3 regions of the Alteromonas sp. AWM4_230 genome follow, and region 1 is predicted to be linked to each of the others. Evidence: predicted binding sites of a transcription regulator. Region 1 holds the regulator's gene; each other region holds the start of a gene.
The links. The regulator ArgR, encoded in region 1, controls arginine synthesis, uptake and breakdown. The targets are predictions, from matches to a motif close to ANTGAATANNTATTCANT.
Positions count from the first base shown of each region.

Region 1 (3,282 bases):
AGGTCGTAACAGACTGGTCTTTTTAAAAAACTTCAGTGATTAGGCTATTGGAAGGTTTGGAGTTGGCGGGGCTTTGATAAGCAGGCTCTCCTGTGCCAAGAATGCCATGACGAAGCCTACAAGCACGCAACAAAAAAGCTGGATACGTAAGGTCGTAACAGGCTTTCTACTCTCTAGAGTAATGAGGTCCGGTAAGATCGCATGTTGGTGTAAAGACTGGGAAGGTAGTTAAAATGTAGGCTCTCCACCGCAGGGAAGCGGTGGCGAAGCCTACATGGACGTATTCACGGCGGGCCTACGTTTTGATTGCCTTTTCAGGCTTACCCGCCAAAGGCACTATTAGCCGTTTACGAAATCAACGCCTAGCTTGATGTCGCCACGTAGGCCTTCAAGCATGTCGTTTTTCGCTTTTTCTTCAAACGCGCTTAGCTCGCCGTATGGCAAGATTTCTACAACACCGTTTGCGCCAAGGCGTACTGGGTGTGCGAAGAATGCTGCGTCGTCGCTGTCGTCAGTCTGTACGTAAGTGTACTCAACAACGTTCTCACCTTGCATTGCTGCAACTAGAGACAGACAGAAACGCGCTGCTGCTTGACCCATTGAAAGGGTTGCAGAGCCGCCGCCAGCTTTCGCTTCAACAACTTCAGTACCCGCATTCTGGATACGAGTAGTTAGGCTAGATACTTCTTCGTCTGTAAACTCTACGCCTTCAACTTGTGAAAGAAGAGGAAGGATAGTTGTACCCGAGTGACCACCGATTACCGGTACGTGCACAGAAGATACGTCTACACCTTTAAGTTCAGCAACGAAAGTTTCAGCACGGATAACGTCAAGTGTCGTTACACCGAAAAGCTTGTTCTTGTCGTAAACGCCTTTAGCTTTAAGCGTTTCAGCTGCAATAGCTACAGTAGTGTTAACTGGGTTAGTGATGATACCAACACACGCGTTCGGGCAGTTATCAGCTACACCTTCAATTAGGTTTTTAACAATGCCGGCGTTGATGTTGAACAGATCAGAACGATCCATACCTGGCTTACGAGGCATACCCGCTGGAATAAGAACTACGTCTGCTCCAGTAAGTGCATCAGCTAGGTCATCTTTACCGTGACCGGTTACTTTTACCGCAGTGGGGATGTGGCTCAAATCAACGGCAACACCAGGAACAACTGGCGCAACGTCATATAGCGCTAAATCTGAACCTGCTGGCAATTGTGTTTTCAACAACAAAGACAGCGCCTGACCAATACCACCGGCAGCACCTAACACGGCTACTTTCATACCATTTCTCCTATGGGATTACTTCACGTATTTAAACGGAACGTCACACTAATGCAACGCGGGGGAAAACTCAATCACCGGATCGTCTTATTAACGTTATTTATGGCGATTTTTATTCGATATTCATTATCATGAATGATTATGCAAAGAAATTGCGCAAAGTCTACCTGTACGGCACAATATACGCATACTAAATACAATTCCTTACGATAACACTTAAAAAAGAAAAGAGCGCTAATGGCAAACGCAAAACAAGAGCAACTCATCAAAGCTTTTAAAGAAATCTTAAAAGCAGAAAATTACGGTTCGCAGGGCGAGATTGTTGACGCTTTGAAAGCACAAGGTTTTGACAACATCAGCCAATCCAAAATCTCTAGAATGCTAAGTAAGTTTGGTGCAGTACGAACCCGAAATGCACGGGGAGACATGGTTTACTGTTTGCCCCCTGAACTAGGTATGCCTACCGCCAAAAGTCCGCTAAAACAGTTGGTACTAGATATTGTGCACAACAATGTCATGGTTATTATTAGAACCAGCCCAGGCGCTGCTCAACTTATTGCTCGTTTACTTGATTCATTAAGTAAAAAAGACGGCGTATTAGGGACTATTGCAGGTGATGACACTATTTTCATTGCCCCTGCTGACGTAACAAGAATTGAAGAATTAAGACAACGCGTTGAAGATTTATTTGAAAATGTATAGTTAGGGCAACCAAAAGCCGACAATCAAAAATCAAGAAACCGCATACAAGATGCGGTTTCCAAATAGGGTATAACCGAAAGTTATCCTAAGATAGCAACTTAATAAGCGCATCTGCTGCGGGGCGAGATGACGGTGGGTTCTGACCCGTTACTAACAAACCGTCAGTAAAGACTTTTACCGCGAAATCGTCAGCACTTTCATACTTACCGCCCTTTTTAACCAGTTCATCTTCTACCAGATAGGGAACAACGTCAGTAAGTTCCATTGCAGCTTCTTCGCTGTTTGAGAACCCCGTTACTTGTTTGCCATCAACTAAGTATTTACCATCTGGAGTTTTAACATCCTTTAGCACGATTGGAGCGTGGCACACTGCGCCGACAGGTTTATTCGCTGCAATTGTGTCTTCGATTAACTTAATCGAGTGCGCGTTATCAGAAAGATCCCATAGCGGACCATGGCCACCGGGGTAAAATACCGCGTCAAATTCATCAGCACGCACATCTTCAAGCGGTATAGTCGAGGCGATAGCACTACGTGCCAATTCATCTTTGGTATAACGCATAGCGTCGTCTGTCATTGCGTCTTCTGCAAGACTATTAGGGTCAATAGGCACCTGCCCGCCCATTGGTGATGCCAGCGTAATCGTATAGCCTTGGTCTTTAAATGCGTAATATGGCGCTGCGAACTCTTCTAACCACATGCCAGTTTTCTTACCCGTATCACCCATAATTTCGTGAGACGTCATTACCATAAGCATACGTTTTGTCATAAGCCCTCCTTGCGAGCATTTAAAAGTTTTCTCGTCAGTTAGTTCGTGTTGTGGAGGGACTTAGATCATAAGCAAACACTGTGATCGATTAGTGGCTTGTGTGTGAGATAAATCGCAGGCATAAAAAAGTGCCACTTCCTGTTAAGGAAAGTGGCACCTAACACTACAACTTGTAGTTAGTGTTTACTACTTCTTAGAAGCGGTAGTTAACACCCAAACGTAATTCCCAAAGTGACGCATCACCTTGACGACGTTCTGGATTAGCAGTACCTACAACAGCTGTATTGAATGAAGTCTCTTCTAGGATACCCCAATCATCGTTAAGCATATTTGTGAAGTTATCAATCACGAAGAATACTTGTGCTGTGTGGTCTTTGTGGAAGGCTGGAACATCTTGGCGAACCGCGATATCAACTTTTGTCCACCAAGGGCTTTCTTCATCGTTACGCTCAGCACCAATTGGAAGTACGTTGTTAGAGTCCAAGTAAGGCGTGAAGTTAAAGATACTATTTACTTCGTCCTCAGAAATAGTA
Region 1 covers NZ_JBSWTB010000001.1:1,091,245-1,094,526, reverse strand. The annotation lists gene mdh (malate dehydrogenase) at 340-1,278, opposite strand; gene argR (transcriptional regulator ArgR) at 1,516-1,980, shown strand; gene ACXACS_RS04710 (type 1 glutamine amidotransferase domain-containing protein) at 2,066-2,749, opposite strand; gene ACXACS_RS04705 (TonB-dependent receptor) at 2,943-3,282, opposite strand, start outside.

Region 2 (3,282 bases), 3.4 Mb from region 1:
TTTGCTTCTACCGTTGGGCCTGCGTCGAAAATGTCTACGTAGCCGCGGCAAGAAAAGCCTTCTTCTTCTAAAAGCTGAAGTGCAGGACGTGTTTTGTCGTGGACTTCGCCAATGACTTCTTGCGCTTCTTTGCTAAGCAGATTTACGTATATCGGGTACTTTGGCATAAGCTCAGCAATAAACACTTTATTACCAATGCCAGTTAAGTAGTCGGCAGTAGGAAAATCCATTGAGAAGAAGTGGGTTTCCAACCACTCCCAAAACGGTGAGCGTCCTTCTTCATCACTTACACCGCGCATTTCAGCTATGACTGTCTCTGAAAAGCGTTCACGGTGCTCCATCATGAACAAGAATCGAACCTTTGAAAGAAAGCGGCCGTTAATGCCGCCACGGGCTTGTTCGCGAAGAAACAGGGTACATATCTCAGTAACGCCAGTGTAGTCATTACAAAACGTTAGAATGTCTACCGTATTGTGAATGTTCAGCTCGCGCGAGGCATGCACGACTTTGCTAAGGTGGTAATGATAGAACGCATCATCTATACCAACAGCCGCTTCAATACCTGTTGTTCCCACTACCTGTCCGGTAGTGGTATCTTCCATTACAAACAAGTATGACTCATCGCCAGGTTCAGTTACGTTTGGCTTGTTGAACGCGGTTTCTGCACGATCAATTTTACGCTGCAGCAACTCGTCGTTGACAGGTAAAGACGTAAAGCCAATACCTGATTCAACGGCGATTTCTTTAAGCGCGTTATAGTCGGCCTTCGTGATAGGGCGAATGATATTCATGTTCGCTACTCGTGTTGTAATTATTCGGCGTTTACAACGGCAGCAACGGCGCGTTCAAAACGTGCAAGACCTTCTTTAATGTCTTCATCAGGAATAACCAGTGAAGGTGCAAAACGAATAACGTTCATGCCAGCAACAAGACACATAAGGTTCTCTTTAGTTGCAGCCATCATGAAGTCGCGTGCACGGCCTTGGTATTTCTCATTCAATGCACAACCTAACAACATGCCTTGACCACGTACTTCTTCAAATACGTTGTACTTGTCATTGATAGCGCCAAGTAGTTCACGGAAAAGGGCTTCTTTCTTAAGCACGCCTTCAAGCACTTCTGGCTGGTTCACGATATCTAACGCTTTTTCCGCAACCGCACAAGCCAGTGGGTTACCGCCGTAAGTACTACCGTGGGTACCTGGCTTAAGATGTGCTGCAATATCATTCGTTGTTAGCATGGCGCCAATTGGGAAGCCGCCACCAAGAGATTTAGCGGTTGTTAGGATATCAGGTGTTACGCCAAGACCCATATATGCGTAAAGGTGACCGGTACGACCCACGCCCGATTGTACCTCATCGAAAATTAGCAGAGCATTGTGCTTGTCACATAGCTCACGTACACCTTTTACAAAGTCGGCGTCCGGTGGAATGATCCCGCCTTCACCTTGAAGCGGTTCCATCATTACAGCACAAGTTTTATCCGAAATTAGGGCTTCAAAAGCAGCTAGGTCATTGTAGTCACAGTGATCAACCGCGCCTGGCTTAGGACCAAAGCCGTCAGAGTAAGCCGCTTGACCACCTACCGTTACGGTAAAGAACGTACGACCATGGAAACCTTTATTAAAAGCAATGATTTGATTCTTGTCTTCACCGTGCTTATCAAGTGCCCAACGACGAGCAAGCTTAAGTGCCGCTTCGTTAGCTTCCGCACCAGAGTTGGCAAAGTAAACTTTGTCAGAGAAAGTTGCATCGTTAAGCTTTTTAGCAAGGCGAAGCGCTGGCTCGTTGGTAAATACGTTACTTAAATGCCAAAGCTTGCTGCCTTGTTCATTAAGTGCTTTAACTAGCTCAGGATGGCAGTGACCTAAAACGTTTACTGCAATACCACCTGCAAAGTCGATGTACTCAGCTCCATCTTGATCCCATACGCGTGAACCTTCACCTCGAACAGGTACCATACCTGCTGGGTTATAGTTAGGAACCATTACATCATCAAATGTAGCGCGAGTTACGTTCATCTTTGTTACCTCTGCATTGGGCGCCAATCGCCTGCTTGTCTAATCAATGCGCACGTTTCATACGTGCTGCGTGAGTCGATAAGCACTAATTTGGCGCATAAAAACTAATCGGATTTGATTTACAGTATGCCATTTTTTTTAACATTTGTCTTCTATGTAAAGGGCTGCAGCCCTTTATTTATAAGGACTGTGGCTTAATTTGCAGGAAAAGTGAATAACTATTAACTACTGGGCTATATCATTAAGTAATAATCAATTTTTACGTTAAGAAAAGCGCCGCGTGGTGGTTTTGTGGTGCTTTAACAGAATAAAAGGGAGTAATGCGCCGTGACAAACTTGCCTGTTTACTCGTGCTGAAAACAGGCAAAGTACTGAGGTACGGCCGATATTTTTGAGTATCAGACATCAACTACGAAAAAAGTGCATAACCAATGCATGAATATCCATAAAATATTTCACGTTTAGTGCACTATTTTGCGTGATTGGTGTTCTAAATGAGTAGTGTGTAGCTAAAAGCTCTAGTAACTATCTTCATTTTTCACCAACGGAAGGGTGAAGATATCCGTGCTTTTAAGTGCCTCAAGTGCACCCGCAGGGTATTTTTGTTCAGCGAAAAGTGGTTTAACTTCTTTAATGTCGACAAGCTTTAACTGATGCAACATGCGTATTTGCGTATAAGCACGTGCTTGGTGCAGTATTTTGCTCAAGGTCTTGGCCTGCGCAGGCTGTTTATCAGCACATGCACGCATTGGCTGTGCAATTGGCAGGCGGGTAAAGTGCATCCACTCCAAAATATCTGCGCTTATTGCATCAGCAAATTCTTGCTGTAAGGCAATAAGGTGGTTTGCTGATGGCGCAATTTTTAGCAAAGCCTCGTGCCGTTTTTGTTCTTTATCTTTTTGACACTCTTGCAGCAGGTGCAGCTGAATTTTATCAAACAGCTTAAAGTAAAGCCTCGTCACGGCGCAACGGCCTAAGTTACTTACCATTGCCAACACGTAGGCTTGATTTTTATTCAGGTCGCTTAATGTAGCAAGGCGCTTAGCGGTCAGCGCAATGCCCGTAGAGTACTGCGTTAGTTTTTGTTTTATCAACGGGTATGGATCGGTAATTTGAGGCATTGCACGCTTTAATATCAACGACGGGATTAGCGTACGTAAGTTTTCGATACCTAAAAAGCTTAAAGCCGTACGTAAGGTTTCAACCACAATAATACGCCCTCGCGAGTCTTTTCGCCTAAATCTGGGCGTATTTACTACTAC
Region 2 covers NZ_JBSWTB010000001.1:4,538,127-4,541,408, reverse strand. The annotation lists gene astA (arginine N-succinyltransferase) at 1-791, opposite strand, end outside; gene ACXACS_RS19585 (aspartate aminotransferase family protein) at 812-2,020, opposite strand; gene ACXACS_RS19580 (HDOD domain-containing protein) at 2,539-3,282, opposite strand, start outside.
Region 2: ACXACS_RS19585 (aspartate aminotransferase family protein) is a predicted target of ArgR. The motif match lies at 2,230-2,247, and genes of this name have one in related genera.

Region 3 (3,282 bases), 2.7 Mb from region 1:
CAGTTCCTTGTTTACTGGCGCTGCAGTAGCGCCATACTCGCCTTTAAGTACACCAGCAGTTTCTTTAGTGATACTCTTATAGCGCTCGCCTGTTAGCACATTAAGTACCGACTGCGTACCGACAATTTGCGAGGTGGGCGTTACAAGAGGGATAAACCCAAGATCTTCACGTACCCGAGGAATTTCTTTTAACACCTCTTCAAACTTATCTTCAGCACCCTGCTCTTTTAGCTGACTTTCCATGTTGGTTAGCATGCCACCTGGCACTTGGGCCAGCAGAATACGTGCATCTACACCTTTAAGGCTTCCTTCAAATTTGCTGTATTTCTTTCTGACTTCTCTAAAATAACTCGCAATTTCTTCCAGTTCAGGTAACGCAATACCCGTGTCGCGTTCTGTGCCTTCAACGATTGAGACCATAGTTTCCGTTGCGCTGTGACCGTAGGTCATGCTCATTGATGAAATAGCTGTATCGAGCATATCAATACCGGCATCAATGGCCTTTTGGTAAGTTGCCGTGCTCAACCCTGTTGTGGCGTGGCACTGCATGGCGATAGGCACATCGACGGTTTCTTTTAACCCTGTAATTAACGCTTCGCACTCATAGGGTTTTAAAAGCCCGGCCATGTCTTTTACACAGATAGAATGCACGCCGAGGTCTTCAAGTTGTTTAGCCATACCTAGCCACAGCTCTAGATTATGCACAGGGCTTACTGTATAAGAAATCGTGCCTTGCGCGTGAGCGCCGCTGTCTATGGTAGCTTTAATAGCAGTTTTCAAATTTCTGATGTCATTCATGGCATCAAAAATCCTGAAGACGTCTACACCGCTTTCGTGAGCGCGCTCTACAAAGCGAGTAACGACATCGTCAGCATAGTGGCGATAACCCAATAAGTTTTGACCACGCAATAACATTTGCTGTTTAGTATTGGGCATGGCTGCCTTTAACTTACGAATGCGCTCCCATGGGTCTTCTCCCAAGTAACGGATACAGGCGTCAAAGGTCGCACCGCCCCAAGATTCAACAGACCAAAAGCCTGCCTTATCTAACTTTTCAGCAATGGGAAGCATGTCCTCAATACGCATACGCGTAGCAAGAAGCGATTGATGGGCATCACGCAGGACCAGCTCGGTAAGGGCCAGAGGCTTAGACATGGTAACTCCTGATATGGATTATTTTTTAGAATTTTGGCGATGGGTATGAATTGCAGCAGAAATAGCAGCGATGACATTACCGTCTATTCCTGGTTGTACCGCTTGATCGTTTCGGCTCAACTTAGCTGAAGTAGCTAAAGGCTCTGATGTTTCACCTGGAAATGCTTCACAAAAACGTGCAATCAAATGAATGCCGACAATAAGCAGTCCCAAGAATGAAAAGACAAATACCATTCCTATGAGCATAAGAGAGCCTGCTTCAATGAGCAAACTAGCGACGGATTCCGAATTCATATTCAATCCTGTTGTTATTTTGTACCTGAATAAGTATCACGAGGTTTTTCAAAACACAACAAAACAGCATAAAAAACCACTTAAAATTGAATAAACCCCCACAATATGAAACTTAATGCATTATTACTTAATAAATTTGCAACATATGCATTGTATTTATATGAAGCTGGGGCTTTATGCGAAAGTAGCTTAGAAAGAAAAGAAGAATTGAAAGATTTAAGAAATGAAAAAGCCCACCTAAAAAGGTGGGCTCTTCAATATGGCGCGTGTGGAAGGATTCGAACCTCCGACCGCCTGGTTCGTAGCCAGGTACTCTATCCAGCTGAGCTACACACGCGTTAACTTGTTTACTTTTGAATATTACCTCAAAAGGTGACGCTTTAAAATAAGTGGCGCGTGTGGAAGGATTCGAACCTCCGACCGCCTGGTTCGTAGCCAGGTACTCTATCCAGCTGAGCTACACACGCGCAAAACTTGTTGTTGGCCGTCACTGCCAACGAATAATGGCGGAGAGGGAGGGATTCGAACCCTCGATACGCGTATATGCGTATGGTTCCTTAGCAGGGAACTGGTTTCAGCCACTCACCCACCTCTCCTTGACTGCGGGGTGCATTTTACGGATTCATTGGCCTGAGTCAAACCTTTTTTATAAAGAAATTGTTCACTCGCTGCCATTTTAAACGATTCGAACAAAAAACCAGTAAATTGTTCGCAATACAAACAATTAAATCAGATTTCATTTGTCACTATTAACCAATTTGTATTTGAAACTACAAGGCCCCTTTACCTTTGTCACCACTTTTTCTTTGTTAATGTGCTCAAATTATCAAAAATAATGTCAGTAATTTTTAAATTTTCTCGCCTCAATTCAGCTGCACTGCTGTGTATTGCTCGCTTGAGTTCTACTTACGCGCTTTAAGGCCGCTGATAAAAAGCTTTAGCAGGTTTTCTGTATCGCTTCTAGAAAAGGTATAGGTTAAAAAGCAGGCCATGCAAAGTGGACTGTCCAAGTTGCTACCTTTATGCCTAAAACGCTTGCTTGATGATTTTATGTTTTTCAATCGCTTCAAAGTTTTTGTTAGCGGGGAGTGCTAGAAAAACAAAAAAGGCCAGCAATAGCTGACCTTTTCCTATGAAGCGTATTATGCAATTATTCTGCAGAGCCTGGCTGACCGCCTTTTTCTGCCTGAATGCGCATATATATTTCTTCACGGTGCACAGAAACTTCTTTTGGTGCGTTAACACCTATACGTACCTGATTCCCTTTTACGCCTAGTACGGTAACGGTTACATCGTCACCTACCATAAGCGTTTCACCAACTCGACGAGTCAAAATAAGCATTCGCTTGCTCCTGTTCCTTAATACTGAACATCATCCATTAATATTTGCCAACCCAACGGCACGACCCGATGGTAGCGACAGTGATTCCCTGTTCCTGTGTCACTTCAAAAACTCACTGTTATACACAAAAATAATTATAGCTTATCTTGTAACCAAGCGTTAACCGAATCTAGTGCCTGGTTCAAGTTTTCAGGCTGATCACCACCTGCCTGTGCCATGTCAGGACGTCCGCCTCCTTTGCCACCCACTTGTGATGCAACAAAGTTAACCAACTCGCCTGCCTTTACTTTACCTGTGAGGTTTTTAGTAACACCAGCAATAAGATTCACTTTCGCATCGTTGGCCACACCTAGTACTACGATCCCTTCGCCAATTCGGTTTTTAATGTCATCCATCATTGAACGCAATGACTTCGCTTCAACACCTTCCAAATTCGCAACAAGAACTTTAACGCCATTTATCTCTACTGCATTACTAAGCATATCAGCACC
Region 3 covers NZ_JBSWTB010000001.1:3,794,410-3,797,691, forward strand. The annotation lists gene oadA (sodium-extruding oxaloacetate decarboxylase subunit alpha) at 1-1,155, opposite strand, end outside; gene ACXACS_RS16385 (OadG family protein) at 1,174-1,449, opposite strand; tRNA gene ACXACS_RS16390 (tRNA-Arg) at 1,710-1,786, opposite strand; tRNA gene ACXACS_RS16395 (tRNA-Arg) at 1,840-1,916, opposite strand; tRNA gene ACXACS_RS16400 (tRNA-Ser) at 1,954-2,045, opposite strand; gene csrA (carbon storage regulator CsrA) at 2,600-2,791, opposite strand; gene alaS (alanine--tRNA ligase) at 2,926-3,282, opposite strand, start outside.
Region 3: ACXACS_RS16385 (OadG family protein) is a predicted target of ArgR. The motif match lies at 1,564-1,581, and genes of this name have one in related genera.